Regions from separate parts of the Arthrobacter sp. BPSS-3 genome, predicted to be linked through region 2. Evidence: riboswitches for the same ligand, from Rfam matches in the RefSeq annotation. Region 2 holds a riboswitch; each other region holds the start of a gene.

Region 1 (3,199 bases), on a different contig from region 2:
GAGGACGAACACGGATCCGAAGTGGCGGGCAAGGAAGCCGACGAACCGGGTACGGAGGCTTCCGCGGCGGGCCTTGCCGACTTTATCGCCGAGCAGGTCCAGCCAGTGCTGTTCGTGCCGGGTTTCGGCTTCGGCCAGGGCCAGGAGGATCTCCCGTTCTTCCCCACTTCGGCGTCCGGCAAGGTCCCGGTACACGCCTGCCTCGGCCCGTTCGTCGGCCAGGTACTGGCGCCAGCGACGAAGATCCGCAGGACTGGCGCTCCGGGAAGTCGGTGTGGTGTGTGTCGTGGGCAGGTTCGTCATGGTCATCCTCGAGGCAATACCCTTGACCGGACCCATAATTTCGGGGGAGCTCCGGTCAGAGTGGTGTCTGACCGAAGGTCTCGCTCGCCCGGCACCTGCTAGCCGGGTGGCGCACCGGGCAACCTGTAGGAGGATGCCAGTATGTCGATGCGCCGCTGCGTCCGCGATGCGCGGACGGTGGGAACTACTCCCCTTCGATAAGACAAGTCTTCCATATATCCGCCGCAGATTCATGCGTTTACATGTTTTTCGGATTGCCGAAATTTCGTCACCTGGAAGGCCTCCAGGCGTCATTTCGGTGTGCCGTGGGATTCTTTAGGGCCAGGCGGAAAGTGACCGCTAGCGTAACCAATGACGGCCGTGAGCCGTACCAAATATTGTCCGTGAAACGGATGGTCGTGGCGCACTTTTGGGACGACAGAAGGATGGTCCGGTCAGGTGGCCTTCCGCGGGTACAAGCAGTGGGGGAGTGTCCGGGGTCCACGGAAGTGAGGCACTCCTCTGTCAGCAGATGCAAGTCCCAGCAGGCAGCCCGTGACTTGAAAAGAAGCTTGGGTTGGCCGCCCCCTCTGCCCGCCTGCACGTAGGGGCTGTGACATTTATCCCGTCGCGTTATCAGAATGTGACAATCTTCTCTTACTTGCGGTACGGTCGGTTCCGTGCCGATTCTCTCCAAGGGCGGCACTCCCGGGTTGATTGCCTAACTCTGCCGCTGCCGGGGATCCGTTCGCAGAATTCGTCCGGCAGAGACGGGGAAACCACGTTTGGCCTGGTTCAGGCCTTGGGGTGAAGCCGCGCTACTGCATCTGCAGGAGTTGCGGCCGGGTGACTCCCATCCGAATCCGACAGCTAACCCCGCAGGCATTGGGAGAGGCTACTTTGTCATGTCCACACGCGTTCATGGCCGCCGGCGCGCGGTTACCGTCCACACCAGTCCGCTCGCGAAGATTTCCAAGTCTGCCGCAGACAACTTTGGCGGAGCGGGACGGCAGGCCGCCGTCCTCGCCGTTGCTTCAGGCCTAGTTTTATCCAGCGGTATCGCTGCCCAGGCCGCCGAGGCTCCGGCCCAGCAGGACGCGGCACTGCCCTCAACGCAGGAAGTGACCGCCCTGGCGTCCGCTCCGCTCAGCGCCGACGCCAGCGTTCGGATATCCTTCGAACGCCCGGCCGTCACCACTACCCCCGCACCGGTCATCGAAGCGCCGGCGGCTGCCGAAATCCCTCAGCCCACACCGGCGGTCAAGACACCGGCCGCCACGACACCGGTGGTTAGTGCACCGGTGGCAGCGCCCAAGGTCACCGTTCAGGCGGCACCGGCGCCGGCCGCTGCCCCTCAGGCAGCGGGCGGAGTCAACGCCACCATGCTTTCGGCCGCCTACGCGCAGCTGGGCCTTATCCAGGACTGCACCCGCCTCGTCGAAAAGGCCTTGGGCGCAGCAGGCATCCCTGTAGGCGACATTGGCCCTATGGCGTTCATGAATTACGGCAAGACGGTTGGCACCCCGGCCCCGGGTGACATGGTTGTTCAGTCCGGACACGTTGGAATCTACGCAGGCAACGGCCAGGTCATCAGCTCGGGCATGAACGGCAAGAACCAGACGGTGGTTCATCCGCTGTCGTGGTTGACCGCAACGGGGCCCGTCACGTTCGTACGCGCCGGCGCCTAGAGACACCAGCGCCAACGGGCCGGTGAGTCGCTGCCTTGGGGGTAGCGCGTCACCGGCCATTGGCATACCGCCCTCCGGTTGGTAAAGGCCCGCCGCCGGTGCGGGGACGGTGCCAAAGTCCGGACGGCCCGGATGCCGTTGCCGAAAGCCGCACTGCAGATTTGGATGGCGATTGTTGTTGGTATGTAATGTTGATCCCAATGTCTGAAGCACTAGATGGCGCTCTCCGGGGCGCGGAGTTGTTTCCCGGAGCCAAGGCCGCCGAAGCTGCAGGAACCGCTTTGGATCCGCAGTCCGGCTCGACTCCGGGTCCGGTCCGGTTTGCCCGAGCAGGGTCGGTGGGGCCGTGAAGTCATTCTTTTCTTTTCTACGGAGGAACCGGACCAAGGCCTGGGTGGTGGCCGTAACGCTGCTGTTGGTCTTCTACCTGGTGGTGACATTCCAGCGTTCCGCTCTCCTGCTGATGGATACCAGTCCTCTGGCCAACGTCCTTGGCGCGGCGTACTTGGTACTCCCGGCCATCGGTGCCTGGGCACTGTTCCGTGAACTTCTGTTCGGTGCCCGCACAGAACAGATGGCGCGGGCCCTTGAGGCCGAGGGGGGTCTGCCCGTAGACAATCTGCCGCGCACACCCGCCGGACGCATCGTCCGTGCCGCGGCGGACCAGGAATTCGAAAAGTACCGGGCCGAAACAGAAGATGCTCCGGGGGACTGGCGTTCCTGGTTCCGGCTCAGCTGCGCGTATGACGCCGCCGGTGACCGCAAGCGTGCCCGCTCTTCAATGCGGGATGCAGAGCGGCTGTACCGTTTCCCCGACACCGGAGCAACGATATAGGGGTGAACGCCCGGCGATTTCGCGGTCCATCGTGTCCGCCGACTATTTGCTGTAGCGGACCCGAGTTATCCCACGGGGACGCCGAGCGGGCAACCGCATGGCCCTACGGTGAGCTGCCGGGGGTGCTCCTGCTCGTGGGCAGCCTGGCCCGGCGCAAGCGCGACGAGGCGCGAGGGTGCGCGGGCTCCGTCCGGTCCGCAGCCGTCGCCGGCATCCCGGAATTGGCCGCGTATAACGGGGCATGTTCGGGCCGTCGGACGCTCTACACCGGCCTGCGCTTCTCTTTAGAAGCCTGACGTGCCGATGAAAACCTGGATGAAGGCGAAGAAGATGCTGGCCATCACGGCCGTGTAGAGCAGCGCCGTGATGATCCAGCCGGAATCGCTGAGGATCC
Region 2 (3,199 bases):
CGAGCGCCGCAGCCGGCGCAGCCCGCTCCGCCAGGTCGCAGACTTCGCCGCCGTCACCGGCATGGGCCAGAAGGCCGGCATGACCCTGGCCGCCGCTGGCATCGCGCTCACCGTGGCCGTCCCCGTTACCGGCCCCGCTCTGGCCGTCGACGCCCCCACCTCGGGATCTGTCTCCGCGGCGGCCCAGCCCGAGGTCAAGGCCGCCGCGGCCCAGATCGACTTCAACCGCACCGCCGTCACCACCAAGGGCGACCCGGACGGCAAGCTCAAGCAGCTGCTCAGCGCGCAATCCGTCGGCTCCATCACCCGCGCCGCATCCGCGGGGACGCTCGGCGCCCCGCTGGACACCATGATCACGGCTTCGCCCTTCGGTTACCGGATCAGCCCCATTACCGGCGCGGTGGGCGAATTCCACCGCGGCCAGGACTACGCCGCCCAGTGCGGGACGGCCGTCCATGCCGCAGCAAGCGGCACCGTAACCTTCTCCGGCTGGCACCCCTACGGGGGCGGCAACCGGATTGTGGTCGACCATGGCAATGGCCTGGAGACCACGTATAACCACTTGTCGTCATCCAGCGTCCACGTCGGCCAGAAGGTCTCCCGTGGCGATGTGATAGCGATGAGCGGAACAACCGGTGCCTCCACCGGCTGCCACCTCCACTTCGAGGTGATGGTCAATGGGGACGTCGTTGATCCGCTGGGCTGGCTCTAGAAGAGCCCTTCGCAATGCTCACACTTCCGTGACACGCCGTGATCTGAATGTGACATTGAGTCCGAACTGTTGTACCGTATGAAGCACGCCAACTTCACCGAAGTTGGCGCTCTTGAGTGGATTGCCTAACTCTGCCACCGCTCAAGGTCCGTTCGCATGACATCGTCTGGCAGGGGCGGGGGAACCAATTTTGGTCTTCGCAAGAGGGCCTAGGGGTTAAGTCGCAAAGCTTCCCAGGAAGCGGAGCGGCCGGGTGACTCCCATCCGAATCCGACAGCTCACCTCGTAGGCATTGGGAGAGGCTACTTTCGTGTCTTCACGCCACAATGCTGCGCGTTTTCGCGCCGGCGAGGCTCAGTCGAGCCCGCTGATGACCATGCACCGCGTTGCCCTTGCCGGCGCCCGGGATGGTTCACGCAATGCAGTTCCTGCTTTTGGCGCGTCTTCGCAGTACACCCTTCGCTAAAGAAACCCGTTTCGGGGCGATCCGGCGTACCCCCAAGATGCCGGAGCGTCCTTAGTCCCGCCTGTTCAAGAGCGCGGACACAAAGGATCACGAAAGAGAGAACTAAATGACTACTCGTGCAACCATTGCACGCCACCGCGCGGAGGTCACCAAGACCAACTCGCTGGCTGTCATTGCCAAGGCCGTCGGCGACAACGCCGGTGGCATGGGTCGCCAGGCTGCGGTTATCGCTGCTGCCTCGGGCCTGGTCCTGACCAGCGGTATCGCGGCCAACGCCGCCGAGACCAACGTTCAGCGCGAATCCACCTCTGCTTCCGCCACCGAGGTTCAGTCCACCGCTCCAGCCACCATCTCGGCGGCCTCCAGCATCGCCATCTCCTACGAGAAGCCTGCTGTGACCACCGCGGCCGCCCCCGTCGTCGAGGCCCCGAAGCCCGTCGTCAAGGTGCAGGAAGCTGACACCACCGCCAACACCGCCGCTGCCACCCCGGCTGCCGGCACCGCGGTCAACGCGTCCGTCGCCACCAAGGCTCCGGCCGCCACCAGCGGCATGGGCGCCTCGATCGCCGCCGCCGCTTACGCCCAGATCGGCGTGTCCCAGGACTGCACCATGCTGGCCACCAACGCCCTGGCCGCCGTCGGCATCCACTACCACGGCTGGCCGGCAGGTTACCTGTCCCTGGGCCGCACCGTCAGCGCCGCCGAAGCGCAGCCGGGTGACCTCGCGTACTACCAGAACGGCGGCATGGGCATGGCCCACATCGCCGTTTACGTCGGCAACGGCATGGCCGTCCACGGCGGCTGGAACGGCGGCACCACCGCCCTCTACAGCGTCAACGTCGGTTCCGGCCCGGTCTTCATCCGCGTCGGCGGCTAAGACCCCCGCTTCCCGCGAAGCTTCGAAAAGGACCCCTGTCACCGGCGGGGGTCCTTTTCCATTAAGCCCTCGGGCTCTCGCCGGAAGGCCCCGGAGCCGGACCGGCCCGGGATCCGCCACGGAGGGCCCAGAGCCCGAAATTCGGTAATCCGGGCCACCCGTGTTTACTCTTGTGGTGTCGATCCTTAGCCTGACCATGCAGAGGGCAGCCGGCCCTCGTGCCACTGGCGGGTGCGGCCGTGAAGAGGGATGCGGATGCGCACACTCGTTCTGAATGCTGGATATGAACCGCTGGCGGTAGTGACCTTCCGCCGGGCACTGGTGCTCGTGCTGACGGGCAAGGCCAGTGTCGTGGCCGAGGGGGACGACCCGGTGGTGGGGCCGCAGGACATCCTCGGCCGGCCGAGCGTCATCCTGCTCAACCGCTACATCCGCCCCCGCTACAACACGGTGACCGCGGTCAGCCGCCGCGGAGTGCTCCGCCGGGACGGCCACCGGTGCGCGTACTGCGCCAAACCGGCCCACACCATCGACCACGTCCAGCCCAAGTCCCGGGGCGGCGCCGACTCTTGGGAGAACCTGGTGGCCGCCTGCCTGCGCTGCAACAACGTCAAGGGCGATCACACCCCGGCCGAGATGGGCTGGAAGCTCGGTTTCACTCCCGGTCCGCCGAAGGGCACCATCTGGCAGATCAAGGAGCTGGAGAAGCCTACCCCCGCATGGGACCCGTTCCTGCTGCCGGAATCCGCGCACTAGCACCGTCGGCCGCCCGCAGGCGGCTAGGCTGGGCGGGTGGAATTCGACGCCGTCATCCTCGCCGGGGGCAGGTCCTCCCGGCTGGGCGGAACCCCCAAGGCCGCCCTCCGCTTTCGCGGGGACACCCTGCTGGAGCGGTCGCTGCTCGCGGCGGCCGGGGCACGCAGCGTCGCCGTCGTGGGCCCGGAAGCCGGCAGCCTCCCGGGCGGCATCCTCCTGTGCCGTGAAGACCCGCCCTTCGCCGGACCCGCGGCAGCCCTGGCCGCCGGGCTCGAGGCCCTTGCCGGCGGCGGGGCGGCGGGCCGAAACCCCGCGCCGCTGACGCTGGTCCTGGCCTGCGACATGCCGCTGGTTGCCGACGCCGTCCACGCCCTCTTCGCCGACCGCT
Region 3 (3,199 bases), on a different contig from region 2:
GGGCCCGGGCTCTCGGTCTACGGCGCCTCCGTTGGCGCCGTCCGGGGCACCGTCCGCGACGCGCTCCGCCGGCACCGGCAACTGGACCGGGACGGTCTCACCGCGCTCAGTTCGGAACTGTGGGCCGTGCCCGTGTTCGAGCGCCGCCTGGCCGCCGTCGTGCTCCTACAGTCGGCCCTGCGGCACCTGGACAACTCGGACCTGACCCGGATCGAGGGCTTCCTCCGCGGCGCGCACCTGCCCGACCTCGCGGACCCGCTGGCGGTGGACGTGGTGGGGCCGCTCATCGCCGGGCTGGGCGGGCAGGCCCGGGCCCGCGCCGAGGCCGTCCTGGACCGGTGGCTGGGCGATCCCGACCCCTGGCTTCGCCGCGCGGCCCTGCTGGCTCCGCTGCGGGAACTCCGAAAGGGCGCCGGGGACTGGGCGCGGTTCCGGCGCCGGGCGGTTCTGGCCCTGGCCAACGGCACTGCGGACGGCACGGCGGACGGCGGCCGGGACGGCAGGGCGGCGGAGATCGTGAGGGCCGCCGTCGAGCGCGTCGAACGGGAAGCGGGCGGAGAAGCCTAGTGATATCCGGTGCGCGAAGCGGCGGGACTCAGGCGGGGCGGCGCTCGACGACGGCGTAGGCCTTGCCGTCCAGGAACTCCCAGTCCGTCACCACCATGAAGCCCAGCGCGTCCACCCTGTCGTTCAGCACGTGCAGGTCAAAGCCGCCGTCGCGCGGCTCGGCATCCCAAGTGGCGACGTGGATCTCCTTCCCCTCGAGAACCAGCAGCTCGGTGTTCACGTCGAAGTCTTCCTGCGGCTGATCGCTCAGCTGGCAGATCGCGACACAATGGGGATTCATCGGATCCTCCGCTCGGGACATGGTGGGATCATCGTAGCCCCGCCGGGACGCCTCCGCCGTTACCTTAATGTGACATTCGGGAGGTTAGCCGTTACCGTGGAGAGGTGCCCGTTGGTTTCCGAGACGGGCACCCCCGGACCGATTGCCTAACTCTGCCGCGGTCCAGGGCATCCTCGCAACCAGCTGGCAGAGACGGGGAAACCAATCGCGACCTGCCCACGGGCGGGTCTTGGGGTGAAGCCGCGCAGTGTCCGCCCAGACGGACCCGCGGCCGGGTGTCTCCCATCCGAATCCGACAGCTCACCTCGCAGGCTTTGGGAGAGGTACATCATGACTTCACGCTCTACTGACGCGCGCCCCGGCACCACCGCAACCACCGGTCGGGGTGCCGCCTTCGCCGCGGCGACCGGCACCGTGGGCCGGCAGGCCGCCGTCGTCCTCGCAGCCTCCGGCCTGGTCCTGACCAGCGGAATGGCGGCCAACGCCGCCGGCAACGTCCCCGCCGAACGGGAATCCGCACCCGTCTCGCACGCCGACGTCGCCGGCAAGGTTACCGCCCCGGTGACCGCCGACTCCGCCGTGCAGATCAGCTTCGACCGCCCGGCCGTGGCCACCACCCCGGCGCCCGTCGTCGAGGCCCCGGCTCCGGCACCTGCCGCCGCGCCCGCCGTTGCCAAGGCCCCCGTGGCCCAGGCCCCGGCCGCCCCGGTGGCGAAGGTGACCGTCCAGGCCGCCGCCCCGGCTCCGGCTCCGGCCGCCGCCCCCGCCGGTGGCGTCAACGCCGCCATGCTTTCCGCCGCGTACAGCCAGATCGGCATCACGCAGGATTGCACCGCCATGGTGGAGAAGGCGCTCGGCGCCGCAGGCATCCCGGTGGGCGACCTCGGCCCGCAGCAGTTCCTCAACTACGGCAAGGTCGTCTCCGACCCGCAGCCGGGCGACATGATCGTCCAGTCCGGCCACGTCGCCATCTACGCCGGCAACGGCCAGGCGATCAGCGGCGGCATGAACGGCTCCAACCAGACGATCGTCCACCCGCTGTCCTGGCTGACCGCCACCGGCGGCGTGACCTTCGTCCGCGCCGGGGCCTAGCCCGCGCGTTCAGCAGCAACGTTCAGCAGTACCGGGCCGGCGCCCGGCAGCCCCTCACGGCTGCCGGGCGCCGGTTTCGTTGTCTGAGGTTTTGTCGTCTGCGCTCTGGTCCGTCGCGTCGGGATTCGCCGCGTACCGCAGGAGGACCACGCCATTGCCGAACGTCCGGGTCTCCAGCAGCGTCAGGTCGGTTGGCGCGGCGGCGGCCTTGAACAGCGGCGTTCCCCGGCCCACCAGCACGGGGTGGACGTAGATCCAGTACTCGTCGATCAGCCCGAGCCGGCGGAAGGAATCGGCCAGCTCCGCCCCGCCCAGGGCCAGGTCGCCGCCGGGGGCGGCCTTGAGCGCCCGCACCTGCCCGGCGTCGACGTCGCGCACCACCGTGGTGTTCCAGCCGGCCTTCGGCAAGGTGCGGGAGTAGACGTACTTGGTCATCTCCCGCCAGATGGCGGCGAAGTCCGCGACGGCGGGCGGGCAGTCCGGGTCCTGGTCCGCCGTGGGCCAGAACCCGGCCATCAGCTCGTAGGTGATCCGGCCGTCGAGGAAGGCGCCCATGGTGCGCAACTGGTCGTTGAAGTGCTCGTGCAGTTCGGCATCAACCCGGTGCCAGCTGAGGTCCGCGTGCGGGCCCTCCATGAAGCCGTCGAGGGAGACCTGGAAGGACAGGATGATCTTCCGCAAGGATCCGCCCTATCCGCCGGGCTTCGCGTAGCCCGCGGCGCTGACGAATTCGATCCCCACGAACGGATCCCCGCCCTCGACCCACGCGTCGTGCCCCGGCGGGATGGTGTAGGAGTGGCCGCCGGCGATTTCCGCCCGGTTGCCGTCGGTGGTCTCGACGGTGAGTCTGCCGGAAACACAGAAGCCGACGTGGCTTAGCTGGCACATTTCGGTGTGGACCACCGGTTTGATGCAGTCGGACCAGCGCCAGCCCGGCTGGAACGTGAAACGGCCGATGGTGTAGTCGTCGAGGGTGACGATATCCACCTCGGTCTTGTCCGGGCGGCGTTTTTCGTCCGGCATGTCATGGGACTTCACCTGCAATTGGGAAACAGCGACAGCAGGCATCGCTCTGCCTCTTTCCTTAGGGAATGGTAACTACGGACAAGGCCTACGATCCTCGCTTGCGCAGGGGTTGTCGATAAGGATTTCCTAGAAGCCGGAGGAGCTTCCGGAGCCGGAAAAGCTGCCCCCGCTGACTCCGTACCCCGTGGTGCCGCCCCGGGCCGAATTGATGCTGGTCACCCCGGTGGTGAAACC
Region 4 (3,199 bases), on a different contig from region 2:
GGGGCGGCTGGGTGCTGGTCACCGGGCTGACGTTCAGCCTGATGGCCGGCATCATCCATCCGTATTACATGGTGGCGCTGGCCCCGGGGGTCGCCGGGCTGGCCGGTCTGGGGTCGGTGCTGCTGTGGCAGCGGCGGGATCAACCCGTTGCCGCCGGGACGCTCGCCGCCGCGGTGGCCGCGGCCGGTTTCATGGCTTTCGAGCTGCTGGGCCGCACGCCCGCGTTCGTTCCGTGGCTGCGCTGGCTGGTTCTCGCCGTGGCGCTGGCCGCGGCCGTCGGCGTGATGGTTCCGGCCATTCGGGCCCGGGCCGCCGGCGCTGTAGCCGCCGGGACCATTGGGCCACTGTCCCCGGGCGGTACGACGGCGGCGCTGTTGGGACGTACGACGGCGGGGCTCGCCGTCGTCGCGGCCCTCGCCGGTCCCTTGGCGTACTCGCTGTCCACCGCCGCCACCGCGCATTCCGGCTCGATCGTCAGCGCGGGGCCTGCGGTGGGCGGCCGGGCGGGCCTGCCGGCCATGTTCGGCGGCACGGGCGGAACCATGGGCACCGCGCAGGGCAATCCCTTCGGCCCGACCAACGGCGCCGGGGCCAACAGCAACGGGACCAACGGCACCGTCCGCAGCCAGGGCGGGGGCATGGGCGGGGGTATGGGCGGGCTCCTCGGCGCGACCACCCCGTCGTCTGCCCTGGTGGATGCCCTCGAAACGGACGCCGGCCGCTACACCTGGGCGGCCGCCGTCGTCGGGTCCAACAACGCCGCCGGTTACCAGCTCGCCACGCAGCTGCCCGTGATGGCCGTGGGCGGGTTCAACGGCACCGACCCCGCACCCACGCTCGAGCAGTTCCAGCAGTACGTCGCCGACGGCCGGATCCACTACTTCATCGCCGGCCGCACCATGCAGGGCGAAAGCGGATCCGACGACGCCGCCAGGATCGCCGACTGGGTGGCGGCCACCTACCCCGCCCAGAGCGTCGGCGGCACCACGGTGTACCTGCTGGCGAAGTAGCCGCTCCGGACGGTCCGCCGTTTCGACGGTTCCCTGCCGAATAGACGTCTCCAAGCGTCGGGCGTGCGGGGAACCGTCGAAACGGCCCGAAAAGCGGGGCCAGCCCACCGCGAATCGGCAACCAGCCACACCGCGGCGTTACCTAAATGTGACATGAGGGAGAAAGTCCGGTACCGTTTTTATGGTGCGGCCATCGATCTGGCCGCATATCCGGGTCTGACGCCAAACTCTGCCGCTTCCCGGATTCCATGGATTGAGGCAGAGACGGGGAACCCAGAGTTCCCGGGCACCTGCATCCATGCACCCCTTGGGGTAAAGCCGACTCGTTGATCATCCGAGCGGCCGGATTTCTCATCCGAACCCGACAGCTAACTCCGTAGGCGTTGAGAGGCGAACATGACTGAACACAAGGCACCCGTGCGCCTAAAAGGCGCTAAACGCACCTCCTCGGCCGACGTCGCGCGCCACCGCGCCGACCCGGCCCAGGGCTCGGCCACCCGAGGCCGCGCCAGCTTTGGCTCCAAGGGCAAGCTCACCGCCGTCGCACTGACCGCGGCCGCAGTACTGCTGGGCGCCGGCGCCGCAGGCCAGGCCACCGGCACTACTGCCCCGGCCGCGACCGCCACCCAGGCACCGGCCCTGCAGCTCTCCGACCTGGAACGGCTCGGCAGCTACACCCCGGCCACGGCACCGGCCAGCGTCGAAGCCCAGGCCTCCAAGGTCATGCCCGAGACCCCGGCGCCGTCCACCCCGGCCCCCGCACCGGCTGCTCCGGCTCCCGCGGCGGCACCCGCCCCGGCCCCGCAGCCGGTGGCGGTCGACGATCCCGCCGGTGCCCAGGCCTACGCCGCCTCGCAGCTGCCGGCCCACGGCTGGGCCCCGAGCGAGATGCAGTGCCTGATGAAGCTCTGGACCCGCGAATCGGACTGGAAGACCACGGCCACCAACCCGTCCAGCGGTGCCTACGGCGTGGTCCAGTCCCTCCCGGCCGAGAAGATGGCCAGCGCCGGCGCGGACTACATGACCAACTACCGCACCCAGATCAACTGGGGCCTGCAGTACGTGCAGGAGCGGTACGGCTCCCCCTGCGGCGCCCTGAACTTCCACTACGCGAACAACTGGTACTAAGCCGCCAAGGCTGACGCCACCCCGCGCAGAGACAACAAAGGCACCGGATCTTCTCAGATCCGGTGCCTTTGCTGTATCCCCGGGCGGCCCGTTCAGCGGCCCGAGGGAAAGCGGACGCGCTACCCGGCGATGCCGTAGAGCCGGTCGCCGGCGTCGCCCAGGCCGGGGACGATGTAGGACTTCTCGTTCAGCTTCTCGTCGATGGAGGCCAGCACGATCGTGACGTTGGCGTCGGAGAGCTCTTCCTCCAGCTTGGCCAGGCCCTCGGGGGCGGCCAGCAGGCAGATGCAGGTGACGTCGGAGGCGCCGCGCTTGAAGAGGAACTTGATCGCCTCGCGCAGGGTGCCGCCGGTGGCCAGCATCGGGTCCAGGACGAAGATCTGACGGTCGGTCAGGTCCTCGGGGAGCCGCTCGGCGTAGGTGATGATGTCCAGGGTTTCCTCGTCGCGGGCCATGCCCAGGAAGCCGACCTCCGCGGTGGGGACCAGCTTGGTCATGCCCTCGAGCATGCCAAGGCCGGCGCGGAGGATCGGGACCACCAGCGGGGTGGGCTTGGTGAAGGCCGTGCCGATGGTGGTGCTGACCGGCGTCTCGATGGTGACCGGTTCGGTACGGACGTCGCGGGTTGCCTCGTACGCCAGCAGCGTGACCAGCTCTTCGGTGAGCTGGCGGAAGACGGGTGACGGGGTGTTCTTGTCCCGCAGAACGGTGAGCTTATGGGCCACCAGCGGGTGGTCGACAACGAGAGTGCGCATGGGTCAAAACTATCATCCGGACGCTTCGGACCGACCCCGCCCGCCGGGGGTCCCGGCGTCGTCGGCCACCCCGCGACCATGCGCCGTTTCGGCGTCGTGGTGCCCGTCCGGCGCCTTCTCGCGCAGGCGCTGGCCGTTGTCGAAGGTGGGTGCCGGGCCGGTCCGTTCCCGGTGCCTGATCACGTGGAACAGCCGATGCGCCAGGATCACGATCCCCACCCAGCCCAGGCCCAGCGCCCAGCCGAAGATCACGTCGGTCATCCAGTGATGGCCCAGGAACACCCGGCTCATGCCCATCGCGATGAT

Evidence for each region. Region 2 has a riboswitch for cyclic di-AMP ahead of ACFVY3_RS12305 (NlpC/P60 family protein). Riboswitches for the same ligand answer to the same signal wherever they lie in the genome.
Region 1: linked by a shared signal. The riboswitch ahead of ACFVY3_RS17065 (hypothetical protein) and the one ahead of ACFVY3_RS12305 (NlpC/P60 family protein) in region 2 are both predicted to bind cyclic di-AMP.
Region 3: linked by a shared signal. The riboswitch ahead of ACFVY3_RS04795 (NlpC/P60 family protein) and the one ahead of ACFVY3_RS12305 (NlpC/P60 family protein) in region 2 are both predicted to bind cyclic di-AMP.
Region 4: linked by a shared signal. The riboswitch ahead of ACFVY3_RS11315 (hypothetical protein) and the one ahead of ACFVY3_RS12305 (NlpC/P60 family protein) in region 2 are both predicted to bind cyclic di-AMP.

The regions. Positions count from the first base shown of each region.
Region 1 covers NZ_JBIMMV010000016.1:9,264-12,462, reverse strand. Annotated here, with positions in the region: gene ACFVY3_RS17070 (VIT1/CCC1 transporter family protein) at 1-303, opposite strand, end outside; cyclic di-AMP (ydaO/yuaA leader) riboswitch at 991-1,181, shown strand; gene ACFVY3_RS17065 (hypothetical protein) at 1,188-1,970, shown strand; gene ACFVY3_RS17060 (hypothetical protein) at 2,317-2,805, shown strand; gene ACFVY3_RS17055 (vitamin K epoxide reductase family protein) at 3,090-3,199, opposite strand, start outside.
Region 2 covers NZ_JBIMMV010000007.1:136,528-139,726, reverse strand. Annotated here, with positions in the region: gene ACFVY3_RS12310 (M23 family metallopeptidase) at 1-712, shown strand, start outside; cyclic di-AMP (ydaO/yuaA leader) riboswitch at 825-1,018, shown strand; gene ACFVY3_RS12305 (NlpC/P60 family protein) at 1,285-2,055, shown strand; gene ACFVY3_RS12300 (HNH endonuclease) at 2,311-2,811, shown strand; gene ACFVY3_RS12295 (NTP transferase domain-containing protein) at 2,848-3,199, shown strand, end outside.
Region 3 covers NZ_JBIMMV010000002.1:378,042-381,240, forward strand. Annotated here, with positions in the region: gene ACFVY3_RS04785 (DNA alkylation repair protein) at 1-567, shown strand, start outside; gene ACFVY3_RS04790 (hypothetical protein) at 596-847, opposite strand; cyclic di-AMP (ydaO/yuaA leader) riboswitch at 981-1,175, shown strand; gene ACFVY3_RS04795 (NlpC/P60 family protein) at 1,178-1,939, shown strand; gene ACFVY3_RS04800 (dihydrofolate reductase family protein) at 1,994-2,620, opposite strand; gene ACFVY3_RS04805 (cupin domain-containing protein) at 2,630-3,007, opposite strand; gene ACFVY3_RS04810 (DUF5129 domain-containing protein) at 3,092-3,199, opposite strand, start outside.
Region 4 covers NZ_JBIMMV010000006.1:167,523-170,721, reverse strand. Annotated here, with positions in the region: gene ACFVY3_RS11320 (ArnT family glycosyltransferase) at 1-1,010, shown strand, start outside; cyclic di-AMP (ydaO/yuaA leader) riboswitch at 1,221-1,408, shown strand; gene ACFVY3_RS11315 (hypothetical protein) at 1,407-2,138, shown strand; gene upp (uracil phosphoribosyltransferase) at 2,258-2,893, opposite strand; gene ACFVY3_RS11305 (phosphatase PAP2 family protein) at 2,906-3,199, opposite strand, start outside.